Crateriforma spongiae: one gene and its partner. The protein of the gene in region 1 interacts with the protein of each later gene in a pairwise test. Links are inferred from orthologs where the notes say so. Each region holds a gene or a part of one and is shown in the gene's direction. Other genes may lie near its edges.

Region 1 (7,370 bases):
GCGCCGCAGCAATCGCCTTGGATCACGGGCGTCGCGACGACGTCCGCACAGGGATCCGCGGGCGCAGCGCAGCAGGGTTCCGGTTCAGGCTGGCATACGGGCGCGGGCGGGCATGCCGGTGCCACTTGGCACACGGGTGCCGGATCGCAAACCGGCGTGGGACAACAAGCGGCGGGGGCGGCCTTGGTACGGCTGCCGCACGCGTCGTGCCCCTTGCCCAGGTTTTCCAGTAACCACCCCGCTGTGGCGGGACTGATACTTAGGACTGTGATCAAACAAAGGACGAGCGTCCATCGGACCACGAGACGGATCGTGCGTTTCATCTTTCTCTGGCTCCTCGCCGGATTGATGCCGAAAAGGTCGGAAGTAGGTAGAAAACGGTCCCCTTCGGACGTGCGGGGCCGCAATTCTGGGGGGTGAATCGACGGATAGACCGGCTGTTATTCCCAAAAGCTTAGGTCAAAGACGCTGCCGTGACGGCGAACGGAGACAACAACAGGGCCATATTGCCGGTTCACTGTAATTATGGCCCTTTACAACGGCAAGAAGCGCCGGATGGGTAAGATAGAGGGGTTTGAAACGGTCTTGCGGGCGGTAAGGTCAGCCCAAGCCCTCTGAAATTCGTCTCCGCGCCGCCCCGCTGATTCGTCAAACTCGACGGCTCCGTTTCCAAGCCCGCGTCTCCGTCCGACAGATCCCATCGCAATGCTCCGATTGCTGCAAAGTTTGATCTCGTCGATGAGTCTGGAGCGCAAGTGCTTGCTCTTCTTCGGTTCGGCCCTGTTGGTCTTGATGTTCGGTGCGTTCGCCGTCGTCCAGGTGTTGGCCCGCGGGTTGGTTCTGAACACGACCAAGCAACGCGCGTTGGACTTCAAGCCACACGCGCTGGAAACGCTGCACGAACAGGCGTTTTGGAACGATCAGGATTTCGCCAGCGAGGCGGCGGAAACGAAACGGACCGCCCTGGAAAAGCTGCACAAGCAATTGTTGGGCGACAAGATGCGGTTCCAGATCTTGGGTCTGGATCATTCCGATTCACCCGGCTTCAGCAATCTGCCACCACGGCTTGCACCGGAGTCGCCCGAACTGCTGCGGAAATTGGAAAACCTGGAAGCCGAGTTTCGGCGACGGTTGGCCAACCGTATCGCATCCAGCGGCGTCGACATCACTCATCCGATCGACCTGGGTGAAGACGAAGCGATGGCCCGCATCGGGGCCGGCAGCAATCCTGTCGCCTTGGGCGAAGAAGTCGACAACAACGAATACGTTCTGTACACGCCGATCTGGCCTGATGAAACTTGCGTGTCCTGTCATGCCCCGATCGGACAAAGCAATCAATCGCTCAGCGACGAGGACCCGGTCGCCCGTGCCGCACAGTATCCGTTTCGGGTGATGAAGGTCACGATGCCCAACAGCGGCACCAACGCATCGACCGAAGGGATCCGTGCGATCATCATCGCGATGGCCATGCTGATCGTTGCCGCAACGTTGTATGTGATGCATGCGATCGTGCGTTATCTGGTTCTGCAACCCCTGTATCACCTGCGTGACGTCAGTGACGCCATCACCCATGGGGACACCAGCCAGCGGGCACTGATCGACACGGAAGACGAGTTCCGCGAATTGGCCGACGCTTTCAACCGGATGCTGCGTCACTTGACCGAAACGCAGTCCCAGATCGAAGACGTCAACCGCGAACTGGACGCGCGTGTCGACCAGTTTGCACAATTGAACTTGCAACTGTACGAAGCCAACCGGCTGAAAAGTGACTTCTTGGCCAACATGAGTCACGAACTGCGGACACCGCTGAACAGCATCATTGGGTTTTCCGAAGTCCTACAAGACATCGATTCGCTGAACGACAAACAGCGGCGATACGCGTCGAACATTCAGAAAAGCGGTCGCTTGTTGCTGGAAATGATCAACGACATCTTGGACTTGGCCAAGGTCGAAGCAGGCAAATTGGAGGTCAAACGCGGCGAATTTGATTTAAAACGCGTCGTTGCGGCTCAGTGCGACATGATCGGGTCGCTATCAGAGGAAAAGAACATCTCCGTCATTCAAAAGATTCCGGACGATTTGCCGGCCGCGTACCAGGACGCCGGCAAGCTGGGACAGATCCTGAACAACTTGCTCAGCAATGCCATCAAGTTCACGCCCGAAGGCGGCATCATCACGATCGGCGTTCAAAACTTGGGCGATGAATTTCGGTTGTCCGTCCGCGACACGGGAGTCGGCATTGCCGAAGAAGATCATTCGGTGATTTTTCAAAAGTTCCGACAAAGCAAGCAAGTGCTGGACGGCGAAGGCTTGACCCGTGAGTTTGCCGGAACCGGCCTGGGGTTATCAATCGTCCGCGAATTGTCAAAGCTGTTGGGCGGTGAAGTCGACTTTGAAAGTGAACTGGGTCGTGGCAGCACGTTTTGGGTGACACTGCCGTGGGAACTTCGTAACGCCGACATCTTTACCGCATCCCAACCGCACGTTGCGTCAAACAGGGACGACGATCCGCAACAAGCATCCGGCACCGGCTCCAACGGCTCCGGTGCAAGCAATGGTCCGCCGCAAACCGACAGCGGATCACCACCGCATTTCCCCACACCGACCGATGCCCTATGAAACCCGTTGATTTGTATACCGATGGCGCCTGCAGCGGTAACCCAGGACCGGGCGGCTGGGCGTTCATTTTGCGGTGCGGGTCGACGGGGAAACAGGTCGAACGCAGCGGCGGGGACACCCCGACGACCAACAACAAGATGGAATTGATGGCCGTCATCAAAGGCCTGGAATTGCTGAAGGAACCGTGCGACGTCACCCTGCACGCCGACAGCACCTATGTCGGGCAGGGCATCAATAGCTGGATGGCCGGTTGGAAACGTCGCGGCTGGAAACGCAAAGACGGCTCGAAATTGGTTCCGGTCAAGAACGTCGAATTGTGGAAGCGTCTGGACGAATTGATGCAGACGCATCGCGTCAAGTTTCGGCACGTCAAAGGCCACGCGGGGCACACCGAGAACGAACGATGTGACGAACTGGCCGTCGCCGCGTACCAGAAATACTTGCACCATTCGTCTCGATAGGCCCGCGTCTCTTCGGATCGATCCCCGGCCGGCTTCCCAGCCCCGGTGACCGTTTTGGCGGGCCTTTCATGTCTTTGGTGACTGTTTTCGGGTGACGTAGACTGCGGAAACACCCGCCCCGGGGCCGGACCCCACCGACGCCCCGGCGGCATCGTCAAAAGGGCTGCAAACCGCTAGAATTGCGGCTTCTTCGGCGTCCCCACGCCGCCCCCGATTCGGTCCTCAACGCAGACGTTCATGAGCGATCCTCAGTCAACCGATCCACAGCCCACTGATCCTCAGTCGCCCGATTCCCAGGAATCTGCCCAGCAACCGGCCGGCCAACCGGCCGCGGCGGCTCCGGCAGCCAATTCGGAATACACCGACAAGGACCTCCAGCACCTTTCGGACTTGGAACACGTCCGCGAGCGGCCGGGGATGTACATCGGGGACACGACCGGGCGCGGGCTGCACCACTTGGTGTACGAGGTCGTGGATAACTCGATCGATGAAGCGATGGCGGGCTTCGCCAAAACCGTCTCGGTCACCGTCCATACCGACGGCAGCGTCACGGTCGAAGACGACGGCCGCGGTATTCCGGTGACTCGTCACGACCAGTTGTCCGAAGAATTGGACCGCGAGGTCAGCACGCTCGAGGGCGTGATGACCGTCTTGAAATTCGGCGGCAAATTCGAAAAAGGTGCCTATCAAACCTCCGGCGGCCTGCACGGCGTGGGCGTGACGGTCGTCAATTTCCTGTCCCAGTGGGCCGAAGTCGAAGTCAGCCGTGACGGTTCGACGTGGACTCAGGAATACGAACGCGGCGTCCCCACCGGCCCGATCCAGAAGGGACGTGCCACTAAGAAATCCGGCACCAAGACCACGTTCAAGCCCGACGGTCAAATCTTCAGCACCACCAAGTACAACTTTGACACGCTGGCCAAACGGCTGCAGGAACTCGCATTCCTGAACAGTGGCGTTCACATCAAATTCCATGATGAACGCAACGGCGAAGGCGGTGATTTTCTGTACGAACGCGGCATCATCGAATTCGTCGAACACCTCAATCGCGCCAGCGACGTCCTGCACAGCGACGTGATCGTCTTTACCGGCAATCGCGACGGGGTCGAATACGAAATCGCGATGCAGTACAGCACCGAGTTCACTGAAAACGTCCAGTCGTACGTCAATAACATTCACACGATCGAAGGCGGCACGCACGTCTCAGGTTTTCGTACCGCGCTGACGCGGACGTTGAACAATTACGGCAAGAAAGAAAATCTGTTCAAGAACACGACGCCCACCGGCGACGATTTTCGCGAAGGTCTGACCACAGTGATCAGCGTGCGTGTGCCGCACCCGCAATTCGAAGGGCAAACCAAAACCAAGCTGGGCAACGGCGAAGTCGACGGCATCATCGCCGGCGGCGTTGGCGAACAGCTGACCAAGTACTTGGAAGAAAACCCCCGCGTCGCCAAGACGATCGTCCGCAAAGGCCTGTTGGCAGCGGAGGCACGCGAGGCGGCCCGAAAAGCCAAGGACTTGCTTCGCAAACGGAAAGACGCTTTGGGCGGCGGTGGTTTGCCCGGAAAACTTCGCGACTGCATCAGCAAGAAGATGGAGGAGTGCGAAATCTACCTGGTCGAAGGTGATTCGGCCGGCGGATCGGCCGAAGGCGGACGGATGCGTGAATACCAGGCCATCCTGCCGCTGCGTGGAAAGATCATCAACGCGTACAAATCGCGCGAAGACAAGGTCTTGGCCAACGAAGAAGTCCAGTCGATGATCCAGGCCATCGGCACCGGCATCGGAGCCGATCAAGACATCAGCAAGCGGCGGTACAACAAAGTCGTCATCATGACGGACGCCGACGTGGACGGCAGCCACATTCGGACGCTGTTGTTGTGCTTCTTTTACCGCCAGATGTATCACTTGGTCGCCGGCGGCCACGTGTTCGTCGCTCAACCTCCGCTGTACCGCGTGCAGCAGGGACGCAATCGATACTACGTCCAAACCGATGAAGAAATGCGGACACGATTGCTGGAACGCGGTTTGTCCGATTCGATACTGGAATCCGAAGACGGACGCCGCGCCGAAGGCGACACGATGCGGTCGCTGGCCACCACGCTGGCGTCCATGGAGGATGCCATCGTTGCCTTGGAACGACGTGGCACCAGTCTTAAGAATCATGCCGTTCGCCTGGACCCGGTGACCGGAAAGCTGCCGACATTCCTGTTGACCGCCGGCAACGACGAACACTGGTTCGGTTCCCAAGAAGACGTCGATGCATTCTTGAGCGCAAACAATCTGGTGCTGGACGTCGAGGAAAATGAAGCCGACGAAGCCGAAGCAAACGGCGAAGACGCTCAAAAGGAAGTCACCGAGATCGTGAACCTGGCCCACTTGGAAGAGATTCACGAAGTTCGCACGATCAACAGCGGATTGAAAGATCTGCAACCTGTCGGCTTCGGGTTGGATGACTTGATCCCGGTCGACCGCACCGGAACCACCGCACCGCGATTCGAACTACTGCGTGGCGACGACGTTCGCCGACCTCTGGACGATCTCCGCGCTCTGTTGCCTGAGATCCGCAGCGCCGGTGAAAAGGGTCTACAGCTGACTCGTTTCAAAGGCTTGGGTGAAATGAACGCCGAAGAACTTCGCGAAACGACCTTGGATCCCGAAAACCGAACGCTGATCAAAGTCAACTTGACCGACGCCGGCGCGGCCGACGAAATGTTCCGGTTGTTGATGGGTGACAAGGTCGAACCGCGTCGCGAATTTATCGAAAAGCACGCGCTTGACGTCCGCAATCTGGACGTCTGATTCTTCTTCGGATTCGTGCCCCAATCGCCCCCGGCCGCGACCGTGACGAACCGCTTCGGGGGGCGCGTCGCGCCGGCGTGTCATGATCCCGCATCCATTCCGCCACCCATCGTGGACACCATGCCGAATCGACTTGCCGAATCGTTAAGTCCCTATCTGCTGCAACACCAAGACAACCCGGTCGACTGGTTTCCCTGGTGCGAAGAAGCATTTCAGTTGGCCAAGAAACTGGACCGACCGATCTTTCTGTCTGTCGGTTACGCGGCCTGCCACTGGTGCCATGTGATGGAACACGAGAGCTTCGAAAACGAAGCGATCGCGGAGTTTCTGAACAACTACTTCATCAGCGTCAAAGTCGACCGCGAAGAACGCCCCGACGTCGACCAGATTTACATGAACGCGGTCCAGGTGATGAGCGGCCGTGGGGGTTGGCCGATGAGTGTGTTCCTGGATCACGATCGGCGTCCGTTTTATGCCGGGACGTATTGGCCGCCGACACAGCGTGCCGGGATGCCCGGTTTCGCGCAAGTTCTGGATGCCATCGCAGCGGCATGGCAGGACCGTCGCGATGAAGTGGTGCATCATGCGGATCAAATCACCGCGGCATTGACGCAACTGGCCAAGGGCACCGGTGATTCGGTCGACCAGCCCGCCGAAGACGTCGAACTGGCACGCCGTATCGTCCGACAAGCCTGCGACCAGTTGGTCCGGGTCCTGGACCGCAACGACGGCGGTTTTGGCGGCGCGCCCAAGTTCCCTCATGCGACCGACTTGTTGTTGCTGTTGTCACAAGTCGCCGTCAAACCGAACGTCGATTATCGCGGTGCCTGCGAATTGACGCTGAATAAAATGGCCGCCGGTGGCATCTTTGATCACATCGGTGGTGGTTTTGCCAGGTACAGCGTCGACAGCAAATGGCTGGTGCCGCACTTCGAAAAGATGCTGTACGACAACGCACTGCTGGCGACCGCATACACACGTGGTTTCCAAGTCACCGGCAGCGGCCACTTCGCCGCCGTCGCGGACGCCACGCTGCGGTACATGGCACGCGACATGGTCGACCCGTCCGGCGGTCTGCACTGCAGCGAAGACGCCGATAGCGAAGGCGTTGAAGGCAAATTTTACGTCTGGAAACCCGGCGAAGTGACGGCGGTGCTGGGCAAAGAACGCAGCGATCGTTTTTGCCAAATCTATGACATCACCGATGCCGGAAACTTCGAAGGTACTTCGATCCCCAACCGTCTGCACGCGACGGATCCCAACGCCTGGGACTTGCCCCCCCAAGTCTTGGAAACGCAATTGGCCGCCGATCGCGAAGCTTTGCGACAGGCCCGTCAAAAACGTGTGCGACCGGGCCGCGACGACAAAATCATCACCGCCTGGAACGCGCTTGCCATCGACGCGTTTGCCGTCGCCGGCGCCGTGTTCGACAGCCAAGAATGGATCGACGTCGCGACCAAAGCAGGGCAGTTCTTGTGTTCACGG
Region 2 (7,578 bases), on another replicon or contig:
TGAAGACGATCGTCGGGACGACTAGAGTGCTGGAGACTGAATTCAGCTTCTCTGACCTCCCCTAAGAAGCCCGATTCCGGGTGGAGACGATCCCGAATGACGCGACATTTCCAGTGGTTTTACGCGGCCGCTGCCCTTCTGGCTTGCTGCCTGACGACGGCCCCCGCACAAGGCCAGCTTTCGGTCCTGAACACGATCTACGGCCAGGGCGTCCACGCCTATAACTCGCATCAGTACGACCAGGCGTATCAACTCTTCAGCCAGGCAATCACCCACGGCTATCAAGACCCTCGGGCCTACTACTTCCGCGGTTTTGCGGCCGATGCGATGGGGCGGCAATACGAGGCGGAGGCCGATTGGCAGGCCGGTGCCGAGCTGGAAGCCCGCGGTAAAGTTAACGGTGACATCGGCCGTTCCTTGTCACGAATTCAAGGATCCGCGCGGTTGAAGCTGGAAGAAATTCGCCGTGAAGCACGCGTCCAGCAATTGATGCTTGGCCAAGCACGGTCCAATCAGCGGATGAACGAGATCCAAGCCGCTTCGCCTGCACCAGCCACGCCGCCCCCCGCCCCCCCGGTCGCTGACGCACCCGCCATGCCGCCGGCTGATCAAGTCGACCCGTTCGCCGACGATCCGGTGGCCGACGCCACGGTCGAAAGCAAGGATGTGCTGGAAGGCACCTTGGACGAAGATCCGTTCAAGACCGACGGCAATGCGGCCGCGGCACAGCCGGCCGACGCCCCTGCCGACGACAACCCGTTCGGCGGCAGCGACGATTCCAACCCGTTTGGCGACACCGGTGGTGACGACAACCCGTTCGGCGACATGGGCGGCGACGACAATCCGTTCGGTGATTCGCCTTTCTAACGCGAACGCTGACAATCGCCAGAAAGCACTTCAGCCGCCGGCCCCGAAAGGGTCGGCGGTTTCTTTTTGGATCGTCGGCCGACGCGTTGGTTTCACCTCAAGCGGCATCGCCATCATCAGCGGCGTTCCCATTGCTGGATGGGTCGCTCGTCGCATCTTGCTCACTTGCAGCGGCTTCAGGCAACTGGACCACCGGATCGCCAAAGTCCGGTGTGAAGCGGACCTGCGGGTCGTGTTCACAGGTCACCTCGGTCCCCAACAGCGCGTCGTCAATGACCATCGCCACGTCACATAGCGTACAGGTCACACGGACTTTGCCCGGCTCGGCCGCCATCGCAGCCAAATGAGCTTGGGTGACGCCGGCCACTTCGATGTCGTCCGCTTCCAACGTCGTCAGCAGTTCGCGATTCACTTCCGTCATCCCCGCCAAGCGATTGGCCAACCGACGGACGCTGCGTTCAAAACTGTTGCGCGACGTGCGGCCGTTGCCGAAGTGTCGGTCACGTTTCAGATAAAGATAGGTGAAGCCACGTAGCAGTCTTCGCCGTGCCTCGGTGGTCAATTCGTATTTCGACTTCTTGGCGATCAATTCGAAAATCCGGCACAACGCGGCCGGATCATAATCCTCGAATCGCATCGTCGTCCCGACCCGCGAACTTAGCCCGGGATTACTGCGAATCATCTTGTTCATTTCATTCGGATACCCGGCCAAGATGACGACCAGTCGCTCGCGTTGATCTTCCATGCGTTTCAAAAGCGTCTGCACGGCTTCACGGCCATACTGATCCTGGCCGCTTTCATCGATCAAGGTGTAGGCTTCGTCGACAAACAGAACGCCGTCCAAAGCCTCATCGATCTTGGCGTTGGTTTTCGGTCCCGTCTGCCCCGCATATTCCGCGACCAAACCGCTGCGATCGGTTTCCACCAAGTGACCTTTTTCCAGGACGCCAAGGGCACCATAGATTTCGGCAACGATCCGCGCCACGGTTGTCTTTCCGGTGCCGGGGTTCCCGACGAACGCCATGTGCAGACTGGGTTTGCTGGTGGGCAAGCCCGCTTCGGTCCGCAGCTTTTCCATCCGCAAAAAATTGGTCAGCGTTTCGATCTGGTCCTTGATTCCATCCAGGCCGACCAGCCGGTTCAGTTTCTGGCGTGCGTCGTCCAAACGCTGTTCCGGAGTCCGATCGTCGTCGGGATCCACTGCCGGCGTTCTTGCGGTGACCGCCGGTTTCGGTGACGCCGCGGCCGGTCCACCGGTCGGCATCGGTGTCGGCTCGGCGGGCCGGCCCGCACTGGCACCGGCCCCATCACGCAACCGTTGGGCTTCACGACGCAACCAATCAATGGCTTCCCGGGCGGCGTCGGTGTCTTCGGGATGATTGACCTCCGGTTCAACCGCTGGTTCGGACGGGCTGGTCGATTGCCAAGTTCGACCTTCGCTGATCTCCATCTGCCGCATGATTGATTCGATGCAATCCTGTTCATTCAAATCGATTCCGCCGTCGACCGCGGCAATCAGCTTGGCCATCCGCATGACCAACGATTCCAGTTCACCGTATCGGTCGCGGATCGAAGGGATCTGGGCGAACGGACGTACCAGATCGGCCCACTGGAACTGAACCGCCGTTTGGACCAGCCAATCGACCGCGTCGCGCAGCTTGGATCCCATGACGGTTTGTCCCCACAGGTGTTCCAACAACACGCGTCCCATTTGACGCTGCTGCATCGATTGGAAACCTGCGTCGGGCACCACGGTGGCAAACACCTTCATCACCAACCCCTGGTGCAGATCATCCATCTGATCGGCAATCGATGCGGCGTCCCCGTCGCCCTGGCCCAGCCAGCTGTAGGAGCCACGGATCAGCTTGCCGCTTTCGATAAACAGCGTCCGGGTCTCTTGAAGTGCCTCGCGATACAGCCGAATGGACTCGATAATGGCGTCGTTGGGATCAGACATGACAGACTCGAGAAACGGGACCGCCGATCCGCCCGAAGGCGAAGCACCGATCGATGGAAAAGGGCACCCTTGTGGGGCAGCGCGTGCCGACACGCCAAGGCGTCGCCACACAATCCTACCGTGGCGACGGCGGCACCGCGCCCTGCCGCACTGGGCGACCGCAAATTCACCACATAAAGCCATGCCAGTCAATAACTTATGACGCCTGCACGTCACTCCGGGGCCGTTGTGGCCGGGACCCAAAATCCTTACACTAACCGGTTCGTTCAGCGGCGAATCTGAGCCCCAAATTCGGCCGGCCGGTCCCCCTATAGCCAAGAGCAACGACGTTGGCAGACGACGAATTCGAAGACGGCAACGAAAACCAATCAGACAATCCGTCGGACGCCGAACCGTCCGAGTCGGGTCCGGAAAATACCGGCGCCGATGACGTCGAAGCCGGTTCAGAAAACGGCAACGGCGATCCACCGTCGGGCACCGACATGGTCACGCCGGCCGGAGACGGGGAAGGGGGCCGTGGTGCCCTGCGGATGGTCGATCTGCCGATCGAAGACGAACTGCGTGACAGCTATCTGACGTACGCGATGAGCGTGATCGTCAGCCGTGCCTTGCCCGACGTCCGTGACGGTTTGAAACCATCCCAACGTCGGATTTTGGTCGCGATGAACGACCTGAACCTCGGCCCGGGCAGCAAGCGGGTCAAGTGCGCAAAGATTTCCGGCGACACTTCGGGTAACTATCACCCGCACGGTGAAAGCGTCATCTATCCGACGCTGGTTCGCATGGCCCAAGAATGGAACATGCGCAGCCTGTTGATCGACAAGCAGGGGAACTTCGGCAGTATCGCGGGCCTTCCCCCGGCGGCGATGCGATATACCGAAGCTCGCTTGAGTGCCGTCGCGGCCAACATGCTGGACGACCTGAAACTGGACACGGTCGATTACGTCCCGACCTACGACGAAGCACGCAGCGAGCCGACCGTTCTGCCCAGCAAGTTTCCGAACCTGTTGATCAACGGTTCCGGCGGGATTGCCGTTGGGATGGCGACCAGCATCCCACCGCACAACCCAACGGAAGTCTGCGATGCGTTGATTCGGTTGATCGATGAACCGGAAACAACGATCGACGAATTGTGCGAAATCATCCCGGGTCCCGATTTTCCCACCGGCGGGATCATTTGCGGACGGGCCGGCATTCGACGCGGTTACAAGACCGGACGCAGCACAATGGTGGTGCGCGCCCGTTGCCGAATCGAGGAGATGAAGGGCAACCGCCATCGCATCATCATCACCGAGATTCCGTACCAACAGTATCGCGACCGGATCGTTGAAAAGATCGCCGCGCTGGTCAACGGCGACAAAGTCAAAGGCATCTCCGCGATCCGCGATGAAAGTGATCTGAAGGAACCGGTTCGTCTGGTCGTCGAACTGAAACGCGACGCCGATCCGGATGTCGTGCTGAATCAGCTGTATCAATTCAGCCCGCTTCAAGACACCTTTTCGCTGATCTTCTTGGCCCTGGTCGACGGCAAGCCGCGTGAACTGACGCTGAAGGAAATGCTGACGGAGTTCCTTCGTCACCGCGTCCACGTGATTCGGCGCCGCACCCAATTCTTGCTGGCCAAAGCACGCCGCCGCAAACACACCGTCGAAGGTTTGTTGCTGGCACTGGCCAACATCGACGAGATCATCCAAACGATCCGCACCAGCCGTACCCAGCCGGAAGCCAAACAGCGGTTGATGGGCATCGAATGCCCCTCATCACTGATGCAGCGGGCTCTGGGCGACGAAGGTTTCAAACAATTCGTCATTGAACGCGGCGAGGCGGAATCGTACACGCTGACCAGCGTCCAAGCGGACGAGATCCTGCGGATGCGGTTGGGCCAGTTGGTCAACCTGGAACAGGAAAAACTGACCGATGAACATGCTGAGTTGCTGAAGGAAATTTCCGACTATTTGGACATCCTGGGCGATCAGGCACGCGTCTACGGGATCATCAAAGATGACTTGGAAGAGATCAAACGACGCTTTGGTGACGCACGCCGGACGGAAATCTCCGGTGAAGAACTTGGTAACATCGATCTGGAAGACCTGATCACCGAAGAAACCATGGTGGTTTCGATCAGCCACAACGGGTACATCAAACGCACGCCAACCAGTGTCTACAACACCCAGCGTCGTGGCGGCAAAGGCCTGAAGGGTGCCAAGACCGACGAAGCCGATCCGATCGCGTTGCTGTTTGTCGCCAGTACCCACGCGTACCTGTTGTTCTTGACGACGACCGGTAAAGTTCGCTGGCAAAAGGTCTATGACTTGCCGCAACTTGCCCGAGATTCTAAGGGACGCGCGATCGTCAATCTGCTGAACTTGGAAGATGGCGAACAGATCGCCGAGTGTTTGGTCGTGCGGGACTTTGACCAGGAAGGTTACTACGTCGCGATGGCGACCCGAAAAGGCTTGGTCAAAAAAACACCGCTGGAACAGTACAGCCGACCGAAGCGAGGCGGCATTATCGCCATCAAACTTCGCGAGGATGACGAATTGGTCGATGCCGCCGTCGTCGGCCCCGGTGATGAATTAATGATGGTCACCAAGACCGGCATGGCGATTCGTTTTAAGGAATCCGATTCTCGCCCGATGGGTCGTAACACCTCGGGGGTCAAAGGCATCTCCCTGGTCGGCGACGACGAAGTCGTCGGCATGGTGGTCGCCGATCCCGATGCGACGCTGCTGACCGTTTGCGAAAACGGCTACGGCAAACGCACCCCGTTCGGTCCGAATTTGGTGGAAACCGATGAAGACGATGCGGGAGAAGAAGAATCGACCAGCTCGGGTGCCCGATACCGAACACAAAAGCGTGGTGGTAAGGGGCTGCGAGACATCCGCACCAGCGAACGCAACGGACAAGTGGTCGGCATTGCCGTCGTCAAAAACGACGACGAAGTGTTCATGATGACTGCCAAAGGCAAGATCCAGCGGATCAAGGCCGGCGATATCAGCGTGATCGGTCGCAACACCCAAGGTGTTCGGATCATGAACGTCGACGCGGACGATTCTCTGATCGAAGTGGTGCGTGTGCCGGCCGAAGAACGCGATGAGGAAGAAGCCGAAACAGCGCCGACACCTGACGGCGGTGACTCCAATGACTCGGACAACGTTCCGGCGGCGGAAGATCAAAACGAACAGTGACCTCCGGTCGCTGATTCGTTTCGGTTCGCGGCACGCCGATTCAGCATCGTCACCAAATGGTTCAGACGTCGGAGGACGTCGGTGATTGCGCCGACGTCAACGCTTGGTGAACCATATGCCGGGAATAGCCGGTCAGCTTGGCATGGCCGGGACACCAGCCTTCCAGAAAACGCACGAAATCCGCCCAGGCCAGTGGATACAGTTGTCGCCACTGCGTTTCCAAGGCGTCCAGATCGAATCGATCACCGTGATGGCGGACCACGGCGGCACGCAGTGCAGCGAAATAGATGGCCAGGTAAGTCGATTCGTTTCGCTGACATTCCGATTCGTCGACGCAACTGCTTAAGAAGTACGCCACGTCCTTCATTCCGCATCCGCGACCGACGTACTGGAAATCCACCATCGCCGGCGCCGATCGCTCGTCAGCGGGAAAACACATGTTGGCGACCTTGGCATCACCATGAACCAGCGTCTGGAAGAAGCTCTCATTCAAACGCTGATCAATCACAGCGGCTTGGCGTTTCAGATCATTCTCGGGCATCGCCCGCCATTCGTCCGGCCGGGTGTCCAAATGCCAGTACGTTCCGATCGGCCACAGTCCATCGAAGCCGGTCGCATCGTCGGCCGGGTGCAAGAACGTGCCATGGAAATTGGCTAACCACGCCAGCCCGCGAGCCACACCGTCGATGTCCAATCGGCCCAATCGCAAGGGAAACCCTGCGGCATCCAGATCTTCCAGCACCAATGTCAGGCTATCTTGGTCACTGGCTTGGCCCCAGCAACGGGCGACGCGGCAACGATCGTCGCATCGGTCCGCGAATCGGGCATAGAACGCCGATTCCACTTCGTAGGAACGCAACTTTCGTCGATGAGAAATCGGTGTATCCCATCCGCGAGGGTGGCGTCCGGGCTGGTCGCCGACTTGCGGCGGCCGCACCTGCTTGACGATCACCGTAGGGACCGACGCTTTCACCAAGGGAACACGGACGATTTGGCCGTACCCGCTCCAAAGCGACTGAACTGGCGTCGTGGGGCCGACCGATTCGGCGCCCGCAACGTCGCAAATCCAGTCTTCTAATGGCATTAAGGAATCCAACGTGGCGGTCCCGGCGTCGATTTGAAACGGAGGCCTCAAGCACAATTCCGCCACCGCGGGACGGCAAGCGGCCACTGGCTGCCAACAGAAACGGCTGGCCAACAGAAACGGCCATGCGATCGATCGCATGGCCGTCGGCGAAATTTGATTCGTGCCAGCCCGTCAGTGCGACGGCGTCAAAGGCATCCTGTCTTGGCAATCAGGCCTGGAAACTGCTGCCGCAGCCACAGCTTTTAACTGCGTTGGGGTTGTCGAAGGTGAACCCCTTCTTTTCCAGGCTTTCGTACCAATCGACGGTCGTGCCATCCAGGTACAGAGCACTTTTCTTGTCGACGACCACGGCCACGCCGTGCCATTCGTACTTGGAATCGACTTTGTCGTCGAAGCTGTCGTCGAAGTTCAGGGTGTAGTTGAAGCCGCTGCAGCCGCCACCGGCGACGCCGATGCGCAGCAGCATCGAATCGTCAAAA

What was found.
Region 2: the proteins of HFP54_RS21500 (region 1) and gyrA interact in binary tests that used the Escherichia coli proteins (3 or more experiments, as listed by UniProt). The link is inferred for Crateriforma spongiae from one-to-one orthologs.

The regions. Positions count from the first base shown.
Region 1 is NZ_JAAXMS010000009.1:144,249-151,618, forward strand. Bases 2,945-6,101 are described here. They hold HFP54_RS21500 (DNA gyrase subunit B), read left to right. Parts: upstream 2,945-3,317; coding sequence 3,318-5,885; downstream 5,886-6,101. Other genes in these bases: rnhA (ribonuclease HI), read left to right, coding at 2,945-3,080; HFP54_RS21505 (thioredoxin domain-containing protein), read left to right, coding at 6,006-6,101. In the rest of the region: HFP54_RS21485 (nucleoporin), read right to left, coding at 1-323; HFP54_RS21490 (sensor histidine kinase), read left to right, coding at 739-2,619; more of rnhA, read left to right, coding at 2,616-2,944; more of HFP54_RS21505, read left to right, coding at 6,102-7,370. UniProt on the Escherichia coli protein: DNA gyrase negatively supercoils closed circular double-stranded DNA in an ATP-dependent manner to maintain chromosomes in an underwound state.
Region 2 is NZ_JAAXMS010000007.1:361,606-369,183, reverse strand. What follows is about bases 2,848-6,212. They hold gyrA (DNA gyrase subunit A), read left to right. Parts: upstream 2,848-3,153; coding sequence 3,154-6,012; downstream 6,013-6,212. Other genes in these bases: HFP54_RS19655 (oxidoreductase family protein), read right to left, coding at 6,074-6,212. Also shown: HFP54_RS19670 (tetratricopeptide repeat protein), read left to right, coding at 97-867; HFP54_RS19665 (AAA family ATPase), read right to left, coding at 965-2,824; more of HFP54_RS19655, read right to left, coding at 6,213-7,096; HFP54_RS19650 (HesB/IscA family protein), read right to left, coding at 7,308-7,578. UniProt on the Escherichia coli protein: A type II topoisomerase that negatively supercoils closed circular double-stranded (ds) DNA in an ATP-dependent manner to maintain chromosomes in an underwound state.